Regions from separate parts of the Paenibacillus sp. FSL W7-1332 genome, predicted to be linked through region 3. Evidence: a T-box and tRNA genes for the amino acid it is inferred to sense, from the RefSeq annotation. Region 3 holds a T-box; the other regions hold tRNA genes.

What was found. The T-box of region 3 lies ahead of MKX98_RS13615 (glutamine--tRNA ligase/YqeY domain fusion protein). A T-box ahead of a tRNA ligase gene usually reads a tRNA of that ligase, here a tRNA-Gln.
Region 1: it has a tRNA-Gln gene. The T-box ahead of MKX98_RS13615 (glutamine--tRNA ligase/YqeY domain fusion protein) is inferred to sense a tRNA for this amino acid. The anticodon was not compared.
Region 2: it has a tRNA-Gln gene. The T-box ahead of MKX98_RS13615 (glutamine--tRNA ligase/YqeY domain fusion protein) is inferred to sense a tRNA for this amino acid. The anticodon was not compared.

What each region holds. Positions count from the first base shown of each region.
Region 1 is NZ_CP150209.1:6,714,293-6,718,259, forward strand. It holds gene ppc (phosphoenolpyruvate carboxylase) at 1-1,595, opposite strand, end outside; tRNA gene MKX98_RS30530 (tRNA-Gly) at 1,869-1,942, opposite strand; tRNA gene MKX98_RS30535 (tRNA-Pro) at 2,019-2,092, opposite strand; tRNA gene MKX98_RS30540 (tRNA-Arg) at 2,112-2,188, opposite strand; tRNA gene MKX98_RS30545 (tRNA-Gly) at 2,192-2,266, opposite strand; tRNA gene MKX98_RS30550 (tRNA-Leu) at 2,272-2,355, opposite strand; tRNA gene MKX98_RS30555 (tRNA-Lys) at 2,370-2,445, opposite strand; tRNA gene MKX98_RS30560 (tRNA-Gln) at 2,514-2,588, opposite strand; tRNA gene MKX98_RS30565 (tRNA-Val) at 2,642-2,717, opposite strand; tRNA gene MKX98_RS30570 (tRNA-Glu) at 2,852-2,926, opposite strand; tRNA gene MKX98_RS30575 (tRNA-Thr) at 2,964-3,039, opposite strand; tRNA gene MKX98_RS30580 (tRNA-Asn) at 3,043-3,118, opposite strand; rRNA gene rrf (5S ribosomal RNA) at 3,127-3,243, opposite strand; rRNA gene MKX98_RS30590 (23S ribosomal RNA) at 3,429-3,967, opposite strand, start outside.
Region 2 is NZ_CP150209.1:6,375,344-6,379,310, forward strand. It holds gene MKX98_RS28980 (PspA/IM30 family protein) at 1-116, opposite strand, end outside; gene MKX98_RS28985 (PspC domain-containing protein) at 118-597, opposite strand; gene MKX98_RS28990 (PspA/IM30 family protein) at 600-1,277, opposite strand; gene MKX98_RS28995 (hypothetical protein) at 1,346-1,645, opposite strand; tRNA gene MKX98_RS29000 (tRNA-Leu) at 2,074-2,153, opposite strand; tRNA gene MKX98_RS29005 (tRNA-Arg) at 2,162-2,238, opposite strand; tRNA gene MKX98_RS29010 (tRNA-Cys) at 2,251-2,324, opposite strand; tRNA gene MKX98_RS29015 (tRNA-Gly) at 2,336-2,410, opposite strand; tRNA gene MKX98_RS29020 (tRNA-Gln) at 2,426-2,500, opposite strand; tRNA gene MKX98_RS29025 (tRNA-His) at 2,517-2,592, opposite strand; tRNA gene MKX98_RS29030 (tRNA-Trp) at 2,617-2,690, opposite strand; tRNA gene MKX98_RS29035 (tRNA-Tyr) at 2,697-2,781, opposite strand; tRNA gene MKX98_RS29040 (tRNA-Thr) at 2,786-2,861, opposite strand; tRNA gene MKX98_RS29045 (tRNA-Phe) at 2,884-2,959, opposite strand; tRNA gene MKX98_RS29050 (tRNA-Asp) at 3,028-3,104, opposite strand; tRNA gene MKX98_RS29055 (tRNA-Met) at 3,135-3,211, opposite strand; tRNA gene MKX98_RS29060 (tRNA-Val) at 3,299-3,374, opposite strand; tRNA gene MKX98_RS29065 (tRNA-Glu) at 3,550-3,624, opposite strand; tRNA gene MKX98_RS29070 (tRNA-Ser) at 3,641-3,732, opposite strand; tRNA gene MKX98_RS29075 (tRNA-Asn) at 3,738-3,813, opposite strand.
Region 3 is NZ_CP150209.1:3,041,081-3,045,047, reverse strand. It holds gene MKX98_RS13615 (glutamine--tRNA ligase/YqeY domain fusion protein) at 60-1,742, opposite strand; T-box leader at 1,820-2,079, opposite strand; gene infC (translation initiation factor IF-3) at 2,176-2,664, opposite strand; gene MKX98_RS13605 (metallophosphoesterase family protein) at 2,677-3,402, opposite strand; gene MKX98_RS13600 (GNAT family N-acetyltransferase) at 3,449-3,889, opposite strand.

The sequences.
Region 1 (3,967 bases), 3.7 Mb from region 3:
ATTACAGAACCGTCATTGTCCTTACGGAAAAGTCCGACTTCTTTGGCAAATACCATCACTTCCAGAATGTCGCTTGCACCCTCGGACATACTGATCAAATAACTTGAAATACATTTGACGCCGAACTCCTGCTGCGCACGGAATACGGTACGGTATACTTCAAGGCATTCTTCGGTACTGTCGCTGTACTCTTGATAAGGCGTCGTCAATGGACGAGGATCATTAAGCAGGTTATTAAGCAGCTCGATCTTCTCATCTTCACTTAACTGGGCATAATCCTGAGTCACATTCATTTTACGAAGAATCTCGGCCATGGCATTTTCATGCTCTTGGCTATGCTGTCTGATGTCCAACGTTGCTGTATGGAAACCAAACAACTCCGCCTGACGAATCAGTTTTTGAATATACGTGTCTGCAACATAGTCAGCAAAATGGAAACGCAAGCTTCGATCAATGATATTCAAGTCCTCGATAAATTCCTCAGGGGACTGATAGCGCTCGCTGCCCGTCATGTTCTCATCAAGAATATGACTCATTTTAGCCAGCATATATACCAGTTTTACACGATAAGGCTCTTTCTCATTGTGCCAAATTTCCATCTTCTTCAGTGTTACATGCTCGCGGTCTTTTTCAATGGATTGAAGCAATTCATCCGAAACGCTCACGATGGATGAGCTGAAGCTGAGGTATTTCATGAATTCACGCAAAATCCGTTGGTATTCACGAATTGCTAGCTTCCGCTGCATTTCAAGCGTTTTCCATGTTACGTCCGCCGTCACTGAAGGATTTCCGTCCCGATCGCCACCGATCCACGAGCCGAAACGCAAATAGGTTGGAACGTGCCAATGGTGACCCGGATAATATTTACTTAGGCAGCGCTCCAGTTCTTGATAAACCTCTGGCAGAATGTGAAACAGAGTCTCGTGAAAATAATACATACCGTTTCTGACCTCATCAAGAACCGTCGGCTTACGGTCACGAAGCTCGTCGGTTTGCCATAGCGTAATCACTTCATTCAGTAGTTTCTCCCGAAGCTGCTCTCGTTCGCGGAATGTCAGTGTCGGGTTGTCGAGTTGCATAACATCGTCCGCTATCCGTTTATGAATATCCAGAATAGCCCGACGCATCGCTTCTGTTGGATGAGCTGTCATTACCAGCTCAAGGGATAGACTTTCGAGAATTTCTTGAACTTCTTCAAACGTAATATTGCGCTCTTTCAAATCCTGGACCGCACTTTCAATGGAACCTGGTTGAACACTCTCCCCGGCGGAACGCTCGTAATCGCGTTTGCGGCGAATGCGATGATTCTGCTCTGCGATATTAACCAATTGAAAATAAATGGCAAACGCGCGAATCACCTGATGGCGAATGTCGGGCTCCAAGGTGCTGATGATCCTTTTGAAATCTGCAAACAATTCTGGCAGGAATACGGATCGCAACGATTTACTCGTTTCACGAATTTTCTCAACTATATCTAAAAGCTCATTGCCACCTTGGTGGACAAGAACTTCTCCAAGAATATTGCCAAGGAACCGTACATCTCGCCGCAGCAGATTGTTGGAATTGCTCTTTGCGGTTACTGTAAGTTCAGTCATGCTACTCCTCCCATCTCAACCCGTTTCAGCAGTTTGTCTATAGGACGTAACGCCTTCCTAACATCATACAATAAAAGCGCATGAAAATCTGCATTTTCCAGGCGAAAAAATTAGCCAAATCGACAAAACTCATGATATTGATATACCCATATACCATGGACATTAGTCCTATAAACCTTGACCTGCCTATATTCTTTAGCACATTAACACTTCGCAGGATAGTCGTGTGAATATGTAAAAAAACATCACACACGGTGATGTCCTGCTTATGTATGGAGCGGGTGATGGGAATCGAACCCACGCTACCAGCTTGGAAGGCTGGAGTTCTACCATTGAACTACACCCGCATATCAACCCACAAAAGAGATGCTACACATCGGAGTATAATCCGATTACTTTTGCGGGGCATAAATCTTAAACAAATCGGGATGACACGATTTGAACATGCGACCCCCTGGTCCCAAACCAGGTGCTCTACCAAGCTGAGCTACATCCCGATATTAATTTTTTAAAAAATGGCACGCCCTGAGAGATTCGAACTCCCGACCTTTTGATTCGTAGTCAAACGCTCTATCCAGCTGAGCTAAGGGCGCAAATGGAGCGGACGACGGGAATCGAACCCGCGACCCTCGCCTTGGCAAGGCGATGCTCTACCGCTGAGCCACGTCCGCATAAATGGTGCGCGTGGAGGGACTTGAACCCCCACGTCAAAGACGCTAGATCCTAAGTCTAGTGCGTCTGCCAATTCCGCCACACGCGCACAAGATGAAACAATGGTGAGCCATGAAGGACTCGAACCTTCGACACCCTGATTAAAAGTCAGGTGCTCTACCAACTGAGCTAATGGCTCGCAATTCAGGGCCCCCGAAAAGTATTCGGAATCACCTTCAAAGCGTAACTTCACTTTTAGGGGTAAAGTGGCTGGGGATATAGGATTCGAACCTATGCATGACGGAGTCAAAGTCCGTTGCCTTACCGCTTGGCTAATCCCCAAAATCGATGAGATACTTCTATTGTGCTGATTCTCGTTAGAATCATGCATGAAATGGTGGAGGCTGAGGGGATCGAACCCCCGACCCTCTGCTTGTAAGGCAGATGCTCTCCCAGCTGAGCTAAGCCTCCATACAATATGGATTAAATATAGTGGTGACCCGTAGGGGATACTCTCACTTCGTTCGAGACTGCGAAGCCTCTGCTTACGAAGTTATCCTCCGACGAACCAACGGGATTCTCATCCCCTGTTGCATTAAGAATAATGGTGACCCGTAGGGGATTCGAACCCCTGTTACCTCCGTGAAAGGGAGGTGTCTTAACCCCTTGACCAACGGGCCGCAATTTCACAATGCATGTCCAATTCAAAAGCGAATCTGGAGCTTCCAACCGGGATCGAACCGGTGACCTCATCCTTACCATGGATGCACTCTACCTACTGAGCTATGGAAGCAAGTGGCTCCCCGAACAGGACTCGAACCTGTGACAACTCGATTAACAGTCGAGTGCTCTACCAACTGAGCTATCAGGGAATATATCCGCTTGGCGACGTCCTACTCTCCCGGGACCCTTCGGTCCAAGTACCATCGGCGCTGGAAGGCTTAACGGTCGTGTTCGGTATGGGAACGCGTGGAACCCTTCCGCCATCGCCACCAAACGGTTCAGATGCTTGATCACCTGAAAACTAGATACGAAACGAAATTTGCGTTGATTAGAATCCGTAGCATTACCCGATGTGGTATCGGGGTCCCCGAAAAGTATTCGGTGTCAGCTTCAAAGCTTCACTTCACTTTTTGGGGTGTTGTATATGCTTACGTAGCGAGCTTTCTTTCAGAAAGCTTTTAGGATAAGCCCTCGACCGATTAGTATTGGTCAGCTCCATGCATTGCTGCACTTCCACCTCCAACCTATCTACCTCGTCGTCTTCAAGGGGTCTTACTAGTTGGGAAATCTCATCTTGAGGGGGGCTTCACGCTTAGATGCTTTCAGCGCTTATCCCGTCCGTACGTAGCTACCCAGCCATGCTCCTGGCGGAACAACTGGTGCACCAGCGGTACGTCCATCCCGGTCCTCTCGTACTAAGGACAGCTCCTCTCAAATTTCCTACGCCCACGACAGATAGGGACCGAACTGTCTCACGACGTTCTGAACCCAGCTCGCGTACCGCTTTAATGGGCGAACAGCCCAACCCTTGGGACCTACTTCAGCCCCAGGATGCGATGAGCCGACATCGAGGTGCCAAACCTCCCCGTCGATGTGGACTCTTGGGGGAGATAAGCCTGTTATCCCCAGGGTAGCTTTTATCCGTTGAGCGATGGCCCTTCCATGCGGTACCACCGGATCACTAAGCCCGACTTTCGTCCCTGCTCGACTTGTAGGTC
Region 2 (3,967 bases), 3.3 Mb from region 3:
TCTGCCTCCATGTCGCGCAGGTACTGGTTCAACATTACGATCGGATCCTCTACTTTATCCAGCAGTTCATTCACCGATGCTTTCGTCATATCCTTAATTCTTTTAAATACTCCCATGTTATTTATCTCCCTTCTCATAGTTCGAAAGTTTTTTCTTCAATTCTTCGATTTCTTTTTGCATTGCTTTTCTTTCAATATCCTTCATCATCGCATCCAGATCGGAATCCGTTGACGCGTTGTTTCTTGTACCATTGGGACGGTCATATTTGGGACCAAAGCTACTATGCTCATTAGGATAGCCTTGACGTCCATAAGAATCATTATAGCTGTTGTAGCCTGGTCCAGGGCCCGGATGATCGTTGTAACGGTATCCGCCGCCATGTCTGCCCTGTGGACCATACGGATCGTGATAATACGGCTCCTTAGGTACTACAAGGGATGCAATCAGATAGATCAACAGCGTTGTACCGCCTGTGAAAAAGATACTGACTACAAATATGATTCTAAGTAGGGTAGATTCGACTCCGAAATGATCGGATATACCGCCGATCAACCCTGTGAACATTTTGTCTCGGGTGGAACGGTACAATCTAGTCATGGTTACTCCTTTCCGCTGTTATTCAGCTTTTGCTTCAGGCGGGCAAGTTCTTTTTCTAATACAGTGGAGACCGATTCACCAGCCTGTTCCATGTATTCCTGCCCCATGCGGCGTAAATCGCGAAGACTTCTGGCTTCCAGTTCCCAGTCGCTGATACGGTCTTCGAGGCGATTGAACATCTTCGGTACGTCATGACCGCCGCCGTAGGAGCCCGTACGTTCATTCATTTTCTGCTGAAGACGAAGGGTTTCCACTCGGGCAACATAATATTGACGCTTGCTGTATACCGTCTGATATTCCATCCGCAGCTCACCGAGCTGCTCCTCGATTTCTTTTAGCGACTCCAGGCTTGAGGACAACAGGCCTTGATACTGCTCGATCTTTTCCTCATAGATCAGTTTTTCCTGCAATGCCAGCTTGGCAAGATGTTCTTCGCCGGCCTTCAGTGCAAGCAGTGCCTGCTCTTCGCGTTTATATCGCATGGATTCGGCTTGATCCACCTGCTGCTTCAGCTGTCTGGAATGTACTTGGCATTGCTGCTGCAGCTTCTCAGCCTCAGCAATGTCCTGTCTGGTTGAATGTAGGAACTGGTCGATCAATCGAACCGGATCCTGGCTCTGCTCGAGCTTTTCATTCAATGTTGCTACGGTTATGTCTCTTATCCGCCGGAAAACACTCATATTGGCTTAGCCCTCCTCATCTATCATGATCTGTTGTTCATGCATGTTATTTAATGTAGTGGTTTTTATCAATAACGGGGTCTACCATTCTTCAATCGAGACAACCCGTAGATGATCAAGATAATTCCAAAGATCGGACCGATCAGCCAAGACAGTTTACCCATCAACCAGATCACACCGATACCGAGAATAACCCATCCCATCAAGGTGTTACCTCTCCGGATCCCGTAGTATCCCAAAGCGACCATCAGGATTGGAATTAGAAGACTGAACAACCACCCAAGCAGAGGACCGAATACTCCAAGGAGAACCAAGATCCCTACACCAATCAACAGGATACTCATTCCATTTCCTTTTGAATTTCTCATTTATACACCGCCTTTCTGTTGTTTGATCGTTGTTTCTTTTGTTCAACCTTATGACTCTATTCTAGGTAATTTTGAGTTTCGCTAAAACGGCCTGGGGACGGTTTTTGAACCTAGACCTAAGGCGGGGCCTTCTACAGACCTACGTCCAACCCTGCACTGGATCGATTAATCGAAGGGTTTGCTTGTATAGATGAATCCGGCTGGATCATCTTTGTTTTACCTATAAAGAACGTGGTTTCTAATGATAGTTTAGTTTAAGGAGTGTAGCTTGAAGAAGATCTGAAGGTGATAGAAAAGCCCCCTGTAAAGGTAACTGGAGAGATAGCATGCAGAATGGAGTCTAATATTTAAATCACGAAGTAGCAATCGATGTAGATGCAACGAAAAAAGGAATGCAGACGTTTATCGTCTACATTCCTTTTTGATGATGCCGGTGAAGGGACTCGAACCCCCACGGTTTCCCTCACGATTTTGAGTCGCGCGCGTCTGCCAATTCCGCCACACCGGCTTACATTATGGCGTGCCCTAAGAGATTCGAACTCCTGACCTTTTGATTCGTAGTCAAACGCTCTATCCAGCTGAGCTAAGGGCACATAAGTTTGTAATGGAGGCGCCACCCAGATTCGAACTGGGGATAAAGCTTTTGCAGAGCTGTGCCTTACCACTTGGCTATGGCGCCAGAAATAAAAATGGAGCGGACGACGGGAATCGAACCCGCGACCCTCGCCTTGGCAAGGCGATGCTCTACCGCTGAGCCACGTCCGCAAACATAAAAATCAATGGCTGGGGATATAGGATTCGAACCTATGCATGACGGAGTCAAAGTCCGTTGCCTTACCGCTTGGCTAATCCCCAATATGATTTTGTAATATGGGGCGATCGAGGGGAATTGAACCCCCGAGTGCCGGAGCCACAATCCGGTGCGTTAACCACTTCGCCACGACCGCCATACTGAAACACTGTGATACGATTGGCAGGGGCAGCAGGAATTGAACCCACACTAACGGTTTTGGAGACCGCTGTTCTACCTTTAAACTATGCCCCTAAAAACTGGTGGAGGATGATGGATTCGAACCACCGAACTCGAAGAGAGCAGATTTACAGTCTGCCGTGTTTAGCCACTTCACTAATCCTCCAGAATGGTGCCGGCGAGAGGACTTGAACCCCCAACCTACTGATTACAAGTCAGTTGCTCTACCAATTGAGCTACACCGGCATATAAAGTTATAAAACGTACATGGTGGCTCGGGACGGAATCGAACCGCCGACACGAGGATTTTCAGTCCTCTGCTCTACCGACTGAGCTACCGAGCCTTAAAGCTCTTCGCGAACTTTGACGGAACCCATATCGGATACTCATCTCATCCCAAAGTTGTAAATAATGGCGGAACTGACGGGATTCGAACCCGCGATCTCCTGCGTGACAGGCAGGCATGTTAGGCCTCTACACCACAGTTCCACGAGGCATTATCGCTATCGCGATATAAATTGGTTGCGGGGGCAGGATTTGAACCTACGACCTTCGGGTTATGAGCCCGACGAGCTACCGAACTGCTCCACCCCGCGTCATTAAAAGGGTTGATTGTATGGGGTCCCCGAAAAGTAATCGGAATTACCTACGAAGCATGCGCTTCACTTTTTGGGGATAAATCATGGTGGAGGCTGAGGGGATCGAACCCCCGACCCTCTGCTTGTAAGGCAGATGCTCTCCCAGCTGAGCTAAGCCTCCGTAACAAAGCGACTTTTATCATATCAAAATCTGATATAAGAAGCAAGTGTTTTTTTAAGAAAGTGGTGACCCGTAGGGGATACTCTCACTTCGTTCGAGACTGCGAAGTCTTTGCTTACGAAGTTATTCTCCGACGAACCGACGGGATTCTCATCCCCTGATGCAATTAAGAAAGTGGTGACCCGTAGGGGATTCGAACCCCTGTTACCTCCGTGAAAGGGAGGTGTCTTAACCCCTTGACCAACGGGCCTTGCTTAAAATAATAGTGGCGGAGAGAGAGGGATTCGAACCCTCGAGACGCTTTTGGCGCCTACACGATTTCCAATCGTGCTCCTTCGGCCAACTCGGACACCTCTCCATAAATGGCTCCCCGAACAGGACTCGAACCTGTGACAACTCGATTAACAGTCGAGTGCTCTACCAACTGAGCTATCAGGGAACAATATTCAATTCAAGTGATTGATCACCTGAAAACTAGATACGAAACGATCTTTGCGTTGATTAGAATCCGTAGCATTCACCCGATGTGGTATCGGGGTCCCCGGAAAGTATTCGGTGTCAGCTTCAAAGCTTCACTTCACTTTTTGGGGTGA
Region 3 (3,967 bases):
CCGAATCGCCTACACTTAACGCCTGTAAACGCTTCAGTTATGGAATTGTATTTTAATTTTCACATAGGCTTCTTCCATGAATCCTTCAAAGGAACGATACGGTTAAACACCAGTCTCCGTTCGGTCGTATATTTGGAATCCACGCAGAAATATCCGTGTCTGATGAATTGGTACGTTCGGTTCATCGTCGCCTCCTGCATCGAAGGCTCCAATATAGCATTTTCGATGCGAATCAACGATGCGGGATTCATTAGCTCCTCCCATACGTTCTCCGATTCAGATAACTGGGCCGATTCCTTCAGCAGCTTATCATACAAGTGAAGTTCCGCCGGGATCCCGTGCTTCGCAGACACCCAATGCAGCGTTGCTTTCACCTTCCGCTCATTAAATCCGCTCCCGCTCTTCGTTAATGGATCATACGTGCAGTGGATCTCCATGATGTCCCCCGTGGCTGGATCTTTCACGACATGTTCGCATTTGATGAAGTAGGCTCCTTTCAAACGCACTTCCTTGCCAGGAGATAACCGGTGAAATCCAGGAACGGGCTCCTCCATAAAGTCCTCTCGCTCGATGTACAACTCCCGTGAAAAAGGAACCTCCCGCTCACCCAACGTATCATCATTTTCATGATTCGGTATGGCAAGCATCTCGGTGCAATCTTCTGAAAGATTCGTGATGATCACCTTCAGCGGCTTCATGACGGCCATTGCGTTATAACACCGTTCCTTCAAGTCTTGACGGATAAAATGATCGAGCATGCCTGAATCCACCAGACTGTTGCCGCGAAACACCCCGAGTTCGCCCAGAAAACGCCGAATGCCCTCAGGTGTCACGCCTCGCCGCCGTAATCCTTTCAACGTTGGCAGTCTAGGGTCATCCCATCCGTCGACAAAGCCCCCCTCTACCAATTCCCTCAGGTATCGCTTGCTCGTAACGTATCCCGAGATATTCAATCTTCCGAATTCCCGCTGTTTCGGCGGCTCGGTTACTTCCAGCTCCGTAAGTACCCACTCGTATAGCGGTCGATGATCTTTAAATTCGGCTGAGCATAGCGAATGGGTAATTCCTTCGATCCAGTCCTGGATCGGATGGGCGAAATCGTACATCGGATACACACACCACGTTGTTCCGGTCCGATAATGCTTCGCATGAATGATACGATACAGGACGGGATCTCTCAGGTTCATGTTGGGGGACGACATATCGATTTTGGCTCGGAGTACTTTTTCCGACGTATGGAATGCTCCCGCGATCATTTGCTCAAATAACGCCATATTCTCCTCAATGCTGCGCTCCCGAAACGGGCTGTTGATGCCGGCTTCGGTCAGCGTTCCACGGTATTCCGTCATTTGTTCGGGCGAGAGATTGCAGACATAAGCCTTCCCTTTGGCAATGAGTTTCTTGGCCGCTTCAGCGATTTGATCCGCATAATCCGACCCGAAATATACACTCGGCTTAAGTCCAAGCCACTCGATATCCTCCTGAATCGCATGCACATATTTGATATCTTCCTTCAGTGGATTCGTATCGTCGAACCGAAGATTGAATGTTCCATGAAACCGGCTGGCGATGGAGTGATTAATGTAAATCGCATAGGCGCTGCCGATGTGCAGATAGCCGTTGGGCTCCGGCGGAAATCGCGTAGACACCGGCCTGTTATACACGCTGTTCTCTACATCCTCCTTGATCATCTTGGTCAAGAAATCCACCGTTTCTTCTCCTTTGTTTTTGTCGTCGCTCATACCTGACTCCTCCTTACGTTGTTGGATCTGCCGTAATTCCATGAAAAACAAAAAAATCCCGTCTCCAAGACATAAGTCTTGGGGACGAGATTGGTTTCGCGGTGCCACCCCTATTCGCCGATATCTCACGATACCAGCCTTATCAGGTACGGCCATCACGCGATCGCTTATACCCTAGCTCTGTAACAGGAGCTCCTGTCGCACCATCCCTTATCACATAAGTTCCGATGCGCCGCTCAGAGGCTTGGTTCAATGAATGGCTTCCAACTCCTTTTCAGCTTACCGGAGCTCTCTGTAGGGATTCCTGTTCATCTACTCTTCTCTTCATGGCGTTTACAATTTGATCCATAGTATCATCAAAAAAATAAAAAGTAAACCGTAAAACGTCGACTACAATGAAACGCCGATGCAATGAAAAATTTGTCCCGTTCTGTTAGATAGGCAGCAGCTTCACCGTAGCCTGCTTGCCGCTGACTTGTATACCCGTCTCCTTCTTGCCTACCTCAGCCAGATCTTGCACGAGTCGCTCCAGCAGTTTGCGGGCGGCTTCGCCCTCCCTGCCTTGAATGCGAATAACGGGCTGGACAGCTTTGCCCGCTGCCAGCAGCTTATGCATTTGCGACAGCTTGGTGTCATAATCATGCTCTTCGATATGGACGGACAAGCGGAATTCCTTTACTTTCATCGGACCGGCTGAAGCTTGCTGGCCCTTCTTCTCTTTCACAGCCTCCTGCTTCGCCTGCCCCCGGCTTACGAGTTTGCATGGCGGGGGACTGCTGAATAGGGAGGTACACACCAAATCGGCTTTGTGACTTTTCGCCAGCGCAAGCGCCTCATCCCTGGAGACGATTCCCAGATCTTCGCCGTTTAAGCCGGTCAGCTCTACTTCGCGTGCTTTTATCTTTTCATTCATCATTAACACGGATAGATCCTCCTATTGCTCTGCCTTTGCGTTCACATCATGGTGCATGAACCGAACAGAATGGGTTCGGTATTCCTGCTCTTCCGTGATTTCCAGACAGTTCAGCTGTTTACCGTACACGCACGCTCCATCAATACCGATTTTGTCCCCTTCTCCACAGAACCAGATCTGCTCCGAGTCGTGCAGGTTGACCGCTGGCGTATGCCCGAACACCACGGTTTTGTTGATGCCTGTAGGATAATTGAAGAATGGTTCCCGTATCCAGATGAAATCATCCTGAGGCTGCAACTTCCAGTCTTCAACACCCGGATTGATCCCTGCATGCACGAATATGTGAGTGTCTGTTTCATAGAAAAGTGCCAGCGTATCAAGAAAGGATAGATGATGCTCATACCCCTTCTTAATATAGGCTTTTCCTTCGTTATATCTGGCACGATCCATTTCACCCTCAAAAAAATCGGCGCCGCAGTAGCTTTCAATCGTATGTCGAGCTCCATTGCGAATCCAGCGCGAGTTCGCTTCATCCGTATCAAGCAAAATGGCATCCAGCATCATCTGGTCATGATTTCCGCGAAGCGTAATCGCACCTTCATCCCGCAGTTTCATCACTTGTTCAATGACTTCCCTGCTTTTGAATCCGCGATCCACATAATCCCCGAGCAAGATCAGCTTGTCCTTAGCGGGATTGTACTGCACATCATACAGTAACTGATTGAACTCATCGTAGCAGCCATGAATGTCGCTAATCGCTAATATTCGAATTGCCGTTCCCTCCCTACGCTAATCATATAAAACGATATTTAGCCATCACATCTCCCCATGGAGCAATCCCGGCTTCTTTAAACCCGATTTGGGAATATAGCCTTTTTGCATGCTCATTCTCGGATTTATAACAGAGCATAACATCGTTTGTTGTATCCGGCGAGTTCCGAATCTCCTCGAGAACCAAACGAATCGCAGGTTTGGCATAATGTAGTCCCTGAAACTTGCCGTCGATCATAAACCGGTAGATCCAGTAGTTATCATCGTGCGGGTGCAGGCCATACATCACAAATCCGATCATCTCTTCATCATGGTAGATCGCACGCGTTTTGAAGCCCTCCATGAATTGAGCTTCCGCTATCGAGTATAGATTGGGGGCAATCCACTTCTCCTGTTCAGGTCTCGGTTTAAGACGGATGCAATCCTCCCAATTGTCCTTATCTATGGCATGAAGTGTTATCAAATGCAAGACTCCTTCATATATGGTGTATGCCTTTATCCTAATCCAATGCCGACCATTTTTCACGGTATTAAATATGTA